Myxococcus hansupus: one gene and its partner. The protein of the gene in region 1 binds, or shares a complex with, the protein of each later gene. Links are inferred from orthologs where the notes say so. Each region holds a gene or a part of one and is shown in the gene's direction. Other genes may lie near its edges.

What was found.
Region 2: the proteins of A176_RS32620 (region 1) and A176_RS26905 are in contact, whole or in part, in a cryo-EM structure (PDB 9DDO), measured with the Escherichia coli proteins. The link is inferred for Myxococcus hansupus from one-to-one orthologs.

What each region holds. Positions count from the first base shown.
Region 1 is NZ_CP012109.1:8,277,695-8,283,510, forward strand. What follows is about bases 1,662-4,470. They hold A176_RS32620 (MotA/TolQ/ExbB proton channel family protein), read left to right. Parts: upstream 1,662-2,594; coding sequence 2,595-3,347; downstream 3,348-4,470. Other genes in these bases: A176_RS40730 (hypothetical protein), read left to right, coding at 1,662-1,695; A176_RS32615 (energy transducer TonB), read left to right, coding at 1,779-2,549; A176_RS32625 (ExbD/TolR family protein), read left to right, coding at 3,331-3,738; A176_RS32630 (ExbD/TolR family protein), read left to right, coding at 3,750-4,175; A176_RS32635 (TonB-dependent receptor domain-containing protein), read left to right, coding at 4,253-4,470. Also shown: A176_RS32605 (dihydrolipoyl dehydrogenase family protein), read left to right, coding at 1-339; A176_RS40725 (glycosyltransferase family 87 protein), read left to right, coding at 533-1,096; more of A176_RS40730, read left to right, coding at 1,090-1,661; more of A176_RS32635, read left to right, coding at 4,471-5,816. UniProt on the Escherichia coli protein: Involved in the TonB-dependent energy-dependent transport of various receptor-bound substrates. Protects ExbD from proteolytic degradation and functionally stabilizes TonB.
Region 2 is NZ_CP012109.1:6,901,033-6,905,380, forward strand. The notes cover bases 1-2,845. They hold A176_RS26905 (energy transducer TonB), read left to right. Parts: upstream 1-969; coding sequence 970-1,722; downstream 1,723-2,845. Other genes in these bases: A176_RS26900 (TonB-dependent receptor), read right to left, coding at 1-748; A176_RS26910 (MotA/TolQ/ExbB proton channel family protein), read left to right, coding at 1,794-2,480; A176_RS26915 (ExbD/TolR family protein), read left to right, coding at 2,606-2,845. Also shown: more of A176_RS26915, read left to right, coding at 2,846-3,022; A176_RS26920 (ExbD/TolR family protein), read left to right, coding at 3,022-3,516; A176_RS26925 (DUF2378 family protein), read left to right, coding at 3,596-4,219; A176_RS26930 (hypothetical protein), read right to left, coding at 4,120-4,348. UniProt on the Escherichia coli protein: Interacts with outer membrane receptor proteins that carry out high-affinity binding and energy dependent uptake into the periplasmic space of specific substrates such as cobalamin, and various iron compounds (such as iron dicitrate, enterochelin, aerobactin, etc.).

The sequences.
Region 1 (5,816 bases):
GTCTTCACCCATCCGCAAGTGGCCTCCGTGGGACTCACCGAGGCCAAGGCCCGCGAGGCGGGCATCCCGGTGCGCACGGTGGAGAAACACCTCCAGGATGTGTCCGGTACCTCATTGATGGGCAAGGGGCTCACCGGCACCGTGAAGTGGGTGGTGGATGAGAAGCGCCGGGTCCTCGTCGGCGCCACCTTCACCGGGCCCGAGGTGGGCGAGATGCTCCACGCGGCCACCATCGCCGTCGCGGGGGAGGTGCCGCTCGACACGCTCTGGCACGCGGTGCCTTCGTTCCCCACCATGAGCGAGGTGTGGTTGAAGCTGATGGAGGACTACGGCCTGTAGCGCGCCGGGCCCCTCCGTTGCGTGCGCGGCGACGGGCGTGGAATGGTGCCGCTCCCCACCCCACCCCACCGCCCACATGACCGCTGCCGACCCAGGCCCCCTCGGGCCTGCCTCTCCCGTTCCGGACGCCGCGCCGGTTGGCACCGCCGGCTCCGAAGCACAGGCCCCGTGGGCGCGGAGGGCCTGGTGGCTCGTGCTGCTCGTGCTCGCGGTGGCCGCCGTCGCCGTGGGCCAGCACCCTCGCCGGGGCGTGGACTTCCGCGTCTACCTCATGGCCGCGGAGCGCTTCCTCGAGGGCACGGACATCTACCGCCTGTCCGACGGCACCATGCCGTTCAAGTACGCGCCCATCACCGCGCCCCTCTTCCTCCCCTTCACCCTGCTGCCCGCGCGCGCCGCCGTCGCGCTGTGGAACCTTTGCTCCATCGCCGCGCTCGTCCTGGTGGCCCGGCTCACCACCCGCGCCCTCCCCGGAAAGGGAGAAGCCACGCCCTGGACTTGGGCCCCCGTCCTGACGACGCTGGCCCTGCTGCCGGCCTTCACCTACGAGCTGTTCTATGGACAGGTGGACGCCGTCATCCTCCTCCTCATCCTCCTCTCCACGCGCGGCGCCGAGCGCGGACAGGTGTGGCGCCCCGGGGTGGCCTTCGCCATCGCCTTCCTCCTCAAGCCCCCGCGGCGCTCGTCGGACTCTTCTTTCTGTGGCGCCGCCACTGGCGCGTGCTGGGCGCCACCGCCGTGGTGGGCGCCGTGCTGACCCTGCCTTTGCTGATTCACTACGGCGGGGATGGAACATTCCTCCAATTCCACCTCTGGCGAGACACCCTCGCGCGCACCACCCCACCCTGGGCGCTGCAATCCAATACCCAGGGGCTGCCCACTTTGTTGTTGTCACTGGTGTATCCGCCCGAAACCGTGGTGCTGCCGGGTGCGATGTCCTTGGCACAGGCCGCGGCGTTGGGCTTTTTCGTCGCCGCGGTGGTGTGGGCACGCCCCGGACCCGCGGACCTCATCGCCATGTGTTGCCTTGGCGTCACGCTGCTGTCACCGCTGGCGTGGCGCGCGAACTACGTGCTGGCGTGGCCGTTGATCCGCGCGGCGGTGGAGAGCCGGCACCGGCCCAACCTGGTGCTGGTGGGGCTCGTGGCGCTCACGGGCGTCCTGGTTTCCGACTCGGTGCTCGGCGTGGAGTGGAGCCGTCACGTCCTCCTGTGGCGGCCCTTCGCCCTGGTTTACGCCGCGTTGTTGTTGGCGCTGCTGTTACAGACTCGGCGCATGGGCGCACCTCGCGCCACGGTTGAACACAATGTCGTGGCACGCCTGCCACGCTGCTTTGGTGGCCGCCTGTCGCCGTGACGCGTCCGTGATTTTGATGAAGGCAAAGTGTCACGGGCTTCGGACGGGTCCGACACATGGCGTCGCTATATGCGCGTCCAGTCATGTTCGAGACCTTCGACAGTGGCCCGGACGTCCATTCGGCGCGGCGGTTCGCGCTTTCCACCACGGCCTCCGTCGCCGTGTTCGCGCTGATGGGCATTGCCGCCATCACCGCCGCAGGCAAGGTGACGGAAGTCATCAAGGAGAAGAAGGGCACGGATGTGGTGTTCCGTCCGCCGCCCCCTCCTCCGCCCCCCGTCGTCGAGGTGAAGCCTCCACCTCCTCCACCCAAGCCGAAGCTGGCGCCCAAGCCCGCGCCGCCGGCCGCCGCGATGGCGCCGCCTCCCGCCGCGCCCGCCGTGGCGCCGGCCAACATCGTCGTTCCCAAGGAAGTGCCGCTGGAGAAGCCTCCCGAGGCCGCCACGGAGACGGTCGCCGCGGCGCCCATCGCCGTGGGTGGCACCGGCACGCTGGTGCCGGGCGGTGTCGTGGGCGGTGTTCCCGGTGGTGACACCCTGGCGGGCGGTGGCGGGCGCGCCGCGCCCATCAACCTGCCCGAGTCCGGCACGCCGCCGGAGCCGCTGACCTCCAACCTCACACCCGAGTACCCCGCCGAGGCCCGCTCCAAGGGCCTGGAAGGCATGGTCATCCTCAAGGGCGTGGTGGGCGTGGATGGCCGCGTCAGCAATCTGAAGGTGATGCGCGGTGACGAGCCCTTCGCCAGCGCGGCCATGGCCGCCGCGAAGACGTGGCGTTTCAAGCCCGCCATCGTCGCCGGTCAGCCCACCGCCGTGTTCCGCATCTTCAAGGTTCCGTTCCGTCTCAAGTCGTAGGCCGTCACGCCACACCCGCACCTGCCCCCCAGGAGCAAACCCGTCATGAATTTCAATCTCAGGGACATCTACAACCACATGGGTGTGTTCGCGCTGGGTATCGCGTGGACGCTCATCCTCTTCGCCATCGCGTCCCTCGCGGTCTTCTTCGAACGCCTCTTCGTCTTCTTCCGCTCGCGCTCCATCTCCAAGCGTTTCGCGTCCCGCGCCGGCCCGCTGCTCACCCAGAACCAGCACGAGGCGCTGGTGAAGGAGGCCGAGGCCACCAAGGGCAGCCACCTGGCCATGCTGCTGGGCGGCGGCATGAAGCACTACCTCGCCAAGTCCCGCGCTCCGGCCGGCAAGCTGGGCCCGGTGGAGCTGACCCGGCGTGAGCTGGTCCGCGTCAACGAGCGCGTCAGCGCGGACGTGCGCCGCGGCATGTCGGTGCTCGCCACCGTCGGCTCGGTGGCCCCGTTCGTCGGTCTGCTCGGCACCGTCGTGGGCATCATCGAGGCCTTCTCCGGTATCGCCAAGGAGGGCTCGGGCGGCCTGGGCGCGGTGTCCGCCGGTATCGCCGAGGCGCTCGTCGTCACGGCGCTGGGTCTGCTCGTCGCCATCCCCGCGGTGCTGATGTTCAACTTCCTGTCCACCCGCGCGGACGCGCTCCAGCTCTCCCTGGACGCGGCTCGCAGCGAGTTCATGGACTACCTGGAGGACTTGAGCCCCCAGAAGGCCGCCGCCACCAGCGGCGCCGCCGTGGCCACGGGGCCGGAGCTCGCCGCTCGCAAGGAATCCCGCGATGTCCACCCCGCGTAGGAGCCTGACGCCGGAGATGAACGTGACGCCCCTGGTGGACGTCGTGCTCGTCCTCCTCATCATCTTCATGGTCGTCACGCCCCAGATTGAGTCCGGCGCCGCGGTGGAGCTGCCCACCGCGACGAACCCGGACAAGGAGAACAAGGAGCTGACGCCCACCACGGTGAGCCTCTCCGCGACAGGCGCGTTCTACCTGGACCGCAAGGAGCTCAAGCGTGACGCGCTCATGGCCGAGCTGAAGGCCGTGCGCGCCAAGGACCCGGACTCCCCGGTGGTGCTCAAGGCGGACCGCGGCGTGCGCTACTCCGAGGTGCGCGGCCTCTTCAAGGCCATGCAGGAGCTGGGTTTCCCCGGCATCAACCTTCAGGTCGTCGACAAGCCGAAGAACTAGGAGCGCACGCCATGGCATTCGACCTCGGAGGCGGAAAAGGCGGTATCCGCCCGGCGATGAACGTGACGCCCCTGGTGGACGTGGTGCTCGTCCTCCTCATCATCTTCATGGTCGTCACGCCTTTGATGACCAAGCAGATGTGGATGACGGTGCCCGCCAAGGGTGATGACCAGGAGGCGCCTCCGCCTCCTCCCGATGCAGTGCCACCGGTGGTGCTCACGGTGGACAAGTCCGGCGTGCTGCGCATCAACCGGGAAGAAGTCGCCCGCGACCAGGTCGTGGCCCGGCTGCAACGCATGCTCAACGCGCGTCCGGACAAGATTGTGTTTTTCGACGCCAGTGATGATGTGCCGTACGGCGCCGCCATGGACGTGCTGGACCTCGCGCGAGGCGGGGACATCACGGTCGGCGTGTTGCCGGACAAGCTCGCGGATTGATGCAGCGCCGCGGCGGACCGTGACACCAAGTTTGCGGTCCGCCGCCTGAATCGTCACAGCCCCTTCATCCAGATGCCATGCGTGTCGCGTTCTCTACGCGCACCTCGGTAAGGAGTGTCGTGTTGTCTCGCACTGCCAACCTGCGCGCCTTCTTGGCTGCGCTTGTCATTACAGCTACGCCCGTGTTCGCACAGGCGCCCGGTGTTCCGGCCACGGCGCCCGCTCCCGCGGTCGACCCTGTCACGCAACCCCTCCCCGAACCCGAGGAAACCCAAACTCCGCCCGCGACGCAGCAGACTCCCGCCGCGGCTGATCCTTCCGGTACGCCCCCCGCCGCGCAGCAGCCGGGTACGGAGACGTCTCCCACCGCCGCGCAGCCGGGCACTGAAACGCCGCCCACCGCGCAGCAGCCGGGCACGGAGACCGACCCCACCGCCGCGCAGCCGGGCACGGAGACCGACCCCACCGCCGCGCAGCCCGCCGCTCCCGCCGACGACGGTGCCCTGGGCGCCGAGGGCATGGACGACGAGATGCTCGCGGAGTCCTCCGTTCCGCCGCCGGGCTTCACCGGCATCTACGGCCGCGTGGTGGACGAGACGAACGGCGAGGGCCTCATCGAGGCCACGGTGAAGGTCGTCACCGGCGCGCAGAAGCAGGTGCTCACGGACCTGGACGGCTACTACCGGGTGGCGCTGCCTCCCGGGAAGTATGACCTGCGCGTCTTCTATGACGTGTACCAGGGCCGCCGCATCACCGGCGTCGTGGTGACGCAGGGCAAGGCGACCAAGCTGGACGTCGCGCTCAGCGCCGACGAAGGCGCCGTGCAGGAGGTCGTCGTCGAGGCCCGCGCGGACCGCCGTGCCGAGGGCGCGCTGCTCCAGGAGCGCAAGAAGGCCGCCGCCGTGTCGGACGCCATCAGCGCGCAGGAAATCGCGCGCACGCCGGACTCCAGCGCCTCCGACGCCGTGAAGCGCGTGGTGAGCGCCACGGTGGTGGACGGCCGCTACGTGCTGCTGCGCGGCCTGGGTGGCCGCTACAGCACCACGCTGCTCAACGGCGCGCTGCTGCCCAGCCCCGAGCCGGACGAGCCCAGCGTCCCGCTGGACATCTTCCCCACCAACCTGCTCGCCAACCTCAACATCGTGAAGAGCTACACGCCGGACCTGCCGGGCACCTTCGGCGGCGGCACGCTGCTCATCGAGACCAACTCCTACCCCAGCGAGTTCGAGCTCAAGCCGCGCATCACCCTGGGCGGCGACTCCGTGACGACGTTCCGCGAGCGCAACAGCCAGGCCCAGGGCGGCTTCGGCGAGGCGCTGGGCTTCCCCAGCAGCAGCCGCCAGCTTCCGGGCGCGATTCCGCGCAACGCCCAGCTCGGCGCGTCCGGCGAATCCCGCGAGGTGCTCGCGCAGCAGTTCCGCAGCTTCCCCAACATCTGGGAGGCCCGCCGCACCACGGCGCTCCCCAACATGGGCGTGGGCGTGTCGGTGGGTGACACCCTGCGCTTCGGAAACAGCCGCCTGGGCTACCTGGTCAGCGGCAACTACGGCCACCGCGACGGCGTCCAGGAAGGCACCTTCGCCCGCGCCTCCCGCGACGAGAACGACCAGCTCTACGCCTTCGAGTCCGCCAACAACAGCC
Region 2 (4,348 bases), 1.4 Mb from region 1 along the record:
GGAACTCGTTGGAGCCCGACCGGGTGACCGCGTTGATGACGCCGCCGGTGGACCGGCCGAACTCCGGCATATAACCGCCGGTGATGATGTTCACGTCCTGCACGAACTCGATGCTCAGCGGGCTCGCGTTCACGCCGAAGGCCGGGTCGTTCGTGGACAGACCGTCCACCACGTAGCCGTTCTCAGGCGAGGTCGAACCGTTGATCGAGACGCCGTAGTTGTCATTCTGGGCGCCAGGCGCCAGCTCGGCCAGGGACTCGAAGGAACGGGTCGCGCCGCCCTTACCACCCGGACGCGCAACGGCGATGCGCTTGATGAACTCCTGGTCGACGTTCACGCCCATCGTCGTGGAACCCACGTCGATGGTCGGGGGCGCGCCAACGATTTCCACGACTTCACCGAGCGACTCAGGGAGCAGCTCGACGTTGACGCGGATCGTCCGGTTCAGACGCAGCTGGATCGCGGAGCGAGCGTACGGCTTGAACTGCTCCTTCTCGAACCGCAGCGTATAATCGCCGGGGGGCAGCTGGGGGATGCGGTAGTTACCCTGTGCGTCGGTGACAACCACCTGCTCGCCCTGAAGGTTGGGCGAGGTGGCGGTGACAACGACGTCAGCGGCAGGCTGCCGGCTCTGAGCGTCGATCACGGTACCGATGATCACGCTCGACTGTGCGAAAGCCGCCGATCCGTACAGCAGACCTGCGGCGACAACAACTCCGGTTTCCCGGAGCACTCGGTTCAAGTGCATACCAGACCCCTCCAAGGTGGGCTGCAAGTGAAAATAACCGAGGTCTAGCAGTTGTCAATAGACCGTTGCTTTTTGGTAACCAGTGGGGCAATTGCCCGATCACGCCGCTACCGTCGACCATGCTTGCTTGAACCCGGAACGCGTTTCTGTATGGTAGCGCGCCCTTTCATCCGGGCGGTGTGACGTCGATGGGTGTCCACTGGTGAAGAGGAGTCTAGTGCATGTTCGATTCAGTCCTTGACCGTGGTCAGGGGCCCAGGTCGCGATTCGGCGTCGGGGCTACTGTCTCGGTTATCCTCCATGTGGCGCTGTTCGGACTGGCCGTCTGGCTGTCGACGCGTCCGCCACCGTTGGAGGAGAAGGAGATTGAGGTCACGCTGAAGGCGACCATGGCGCCGCCTCCTCCGCCTCCTCCACCTCCTCCGCCTCCCGCTTCTTCCAGCAAGCCGAAGACGGAGCCGAAGAAGCCCAAGAAGCCGGACGCGATCGTCCAGCCGAAGGAGATTCCGAAGGAGGCCCCGAAGGAAGTGGAGCCCTCCGAAGAGCCTCCCGCACAAGAAGAGGCCAGCGAAGAGGCCGTCGAAGGTGGCGTGGAAGGCGGCGTGGTGGGTGGCGTCGTCGGTGGCGTTGTCGGTGGTGTGATTGGCGGCGTGGTTGGCGGCCAGTTGGGCGGAACGGGAACCGACGTGCTCCCCTTCGGCGCGGGAATGACCCGTCCGGAGAAGCTGTCTGGCCCTCAGCCCGAGTACTCTCGTGAGGCGCTCGAGGCTCGCGTCCAGGGAACGATGATCGTGAAGTGCATCGTCACCGTGGAAGGTCGAGTGGAGAACTGCCGGATCATCAAGCCCCTGCCCCACATGGACCGGGCCGTCCTGGACGCGCTGGCGTCGTCGCGCTACAAGCCCGTCACGTTCCAGGGCCGTCCCGTGCAGGTGGACTACACCTTCACCCTGAACTTCAAGCTGCCGCGCTGACTCCGGGCGCGTCGTTTAGAGCCGTATCGCCGACAACCCCGCGCTCGTGAGGAGGAGCGCTCAACCCAACCATGCAATTCACTCTCGCAGAAATCTGGGAGCACACGGGCCTCTTCGCCCGTATGATCATCTTCACCCTGGGCATCATGTCCATCGCCTCACTGGTCGTGATGGCGGAGCGCATGATCGTCTTCCGCAAGACGCGGTCTGACAGCCGCAACTTCGCCGCGAAGATGGGTGCCATCCTGGCCAAGGGCGACCTGAACACGGCCGCCAACACCAACCTGGGCAAGGACGTGGGCCACCTGGGACGCGTGATCAACTCCGGTCTGACGGCGTACCGGATCAGCCCGAACAACAAGGACGTCGCGGTGGAGTCGGTGGCCCGTGCGCTCGAGCGCCAGGCTCAGCGCGAGGTCCAGAGCATGAAGCGCGGCCTGGGCCTGCTGGCCACGGTCGGCTCCACGGCGCCGTTCGTCGGTCTGCTCGGAACCACGATGGGTATCGTCAACGCCTTCCAGTTGATGGCGGCGGCCGGCTCCGGCGGTCTGGGCACCATCTCGGCCGGTATCGCCGAGGCGCTCATCACCACCGCCTTCGGTCTGCTCGTGGCCATCCCCGCCGTGATGGCGTACAACTTCCTGCAGGGCTGGGTGGACGCGCGCTCGGTGGACATCTCCGAGTCGTCCAACGAGTTCCTGGACGTTGTTGCCCGCCACATGGGTGGTGGTGGCGCGCACTCCTCGCACGCGGCCTGAGCCGTCACGGGCGAGGCCGGGGACGACCCGATGCCCTTCCCGTGAACCCGTCTCCAGCTCTTCTTCGGAGGGCTGGAGACGCTCCGTGAAGGCGGGCACCTCCTTACCAGGAAACAGGTAAAGACATGGGAATGTCAGCAGGCCCCAAGGGGGGCGTCAAGAGCGACATCAACGTCACGCCGCTGGTCGACGTGGTGCTGGTGCTCCTCATCATCTTCATGGTCGTCACCCCGATGCTCCAGCGCGGCAAGTCCGTGGAGCTTCCGAAGGCCACCGAGATCGAGAAGGAAGGAAAAGGCAAGGAAGCCGACCCACTCATCCTCTCCATCACCCCGGACAAGAAGGTGTTCGTGGAGAACGATCAGGTGGATGACCAGGGGCTCCAGGAGAAGCTCACCGCGGAGATGCAGCAGGACCCGGGCAAGAAGATCCTGCTCAAGGGTGACAACGCGATCAGCGTCGGTGACGTGCGCAAGGTGTTGGACATTGCTCGCAAGTCCAAGGCCAAGCAGATCTCCCTGGGCGTCGAGGAGAAGAAGTAATGGCCGGACGCAAGCAACGGCAGTGGGTCAAGCCCCAGGCGCAGCCGAACTCGGAGATCAACGTCACGCCGCTGGTGGACGTGGTGCTGGTGCTCCTCATCATCTTCATGGTCGTCACCCCGCTCCTCGAGAAGGACATCGTGGTGCGGGTGCCGGACACCGAGGTCGAGCAGGATCCCACGCCTCCGGACCCGAACGACCAGCAGCTCGTGGTGCAGCTCGACAAGGACGGCGGCTACTCCATCAACACGGAGAAGATTCCTCCCGCCGACTACGTCGCGCGACTCAAGCGAATGCTGGCGGCGAAGAAGGCCGACGACAAGGTCGTCTTCTTCATGGCGGATGACGCCACCAACTACGGCCGGCTGATCACCGCGCTGGACGGCGCGAAGGCCGCCGGAGCGAAGGTGCTCGGCATGGCGACGGAGCTCCCGCAGAACGCCATCATCCAAGGCACCTCCGTCGACACGCCGACCCCGGCACCGACGCCCTGACCGTTCCCCACCCGGACCCTACGCTCCGGGTGGGTACGCGGTTCACATCGAGAAGCTCGTCGGCTAGAGTTCACTTCTCATGGCCGACGAGCTTCTCATTTTCGAGCAGACCATCGAAGCCCTGTACCTGCGGGCACTGCACGGGCGCCTGACGCCCGAGTGCAAGGCGCGCCTGCGCCATGCGGGGCTCGACGTGGACCAGAAGCTCCGGCCCGCCTACGCGTTCGATGCGTGGATGACGTTCCTCCGCATCACCTCGGAAGAGCTCTACCCGCAGCTCCCCCTCGAGCAGGCAACCGGGAAGCTGGGCGAGGCCTACATCGAGGGCTTCCGTGAGACGATGCTGGGCCGCGCCGTGCTGTCGCTGCTGCGCGTGCTGGGCCCGCGGCGCACGCTGATGCGGGCCACCCAGAACTTCCGCGCTGGCAACAACTACACCGAGTCCAAGCTGCGCGAAATCGGCCCCACCCAGTTCGAGCTCTGGATGAACGAGGTGGGCCCCTACCCCGCCTTCACCGCGGGCATCATCCACGCGGGGCTGCGGGTGGCCGGCGCCCAGGACATCCTCATCGAGATGTCCGGGTACGACGGCCACGCTTGCGTCTACCGAATCAACTGGAACGAAGCCTCGGTCTCCTCGGGCGTCGCGGGCAGCGGAGACTCCAAGGCCGCCAGCAGGTCGGGATCCATCAGCTCCCTGTAGATGAACTCAGCCAGCAGGCCGGTCACCATCCAGATGGGCAGGATGTAGAGCGACGTCATCTGCCAGAGGATGGCGCCTTCATCCGCGTAGAACCAGATGCGGTATCCGGTGAGCCGCTCCAGCACCACG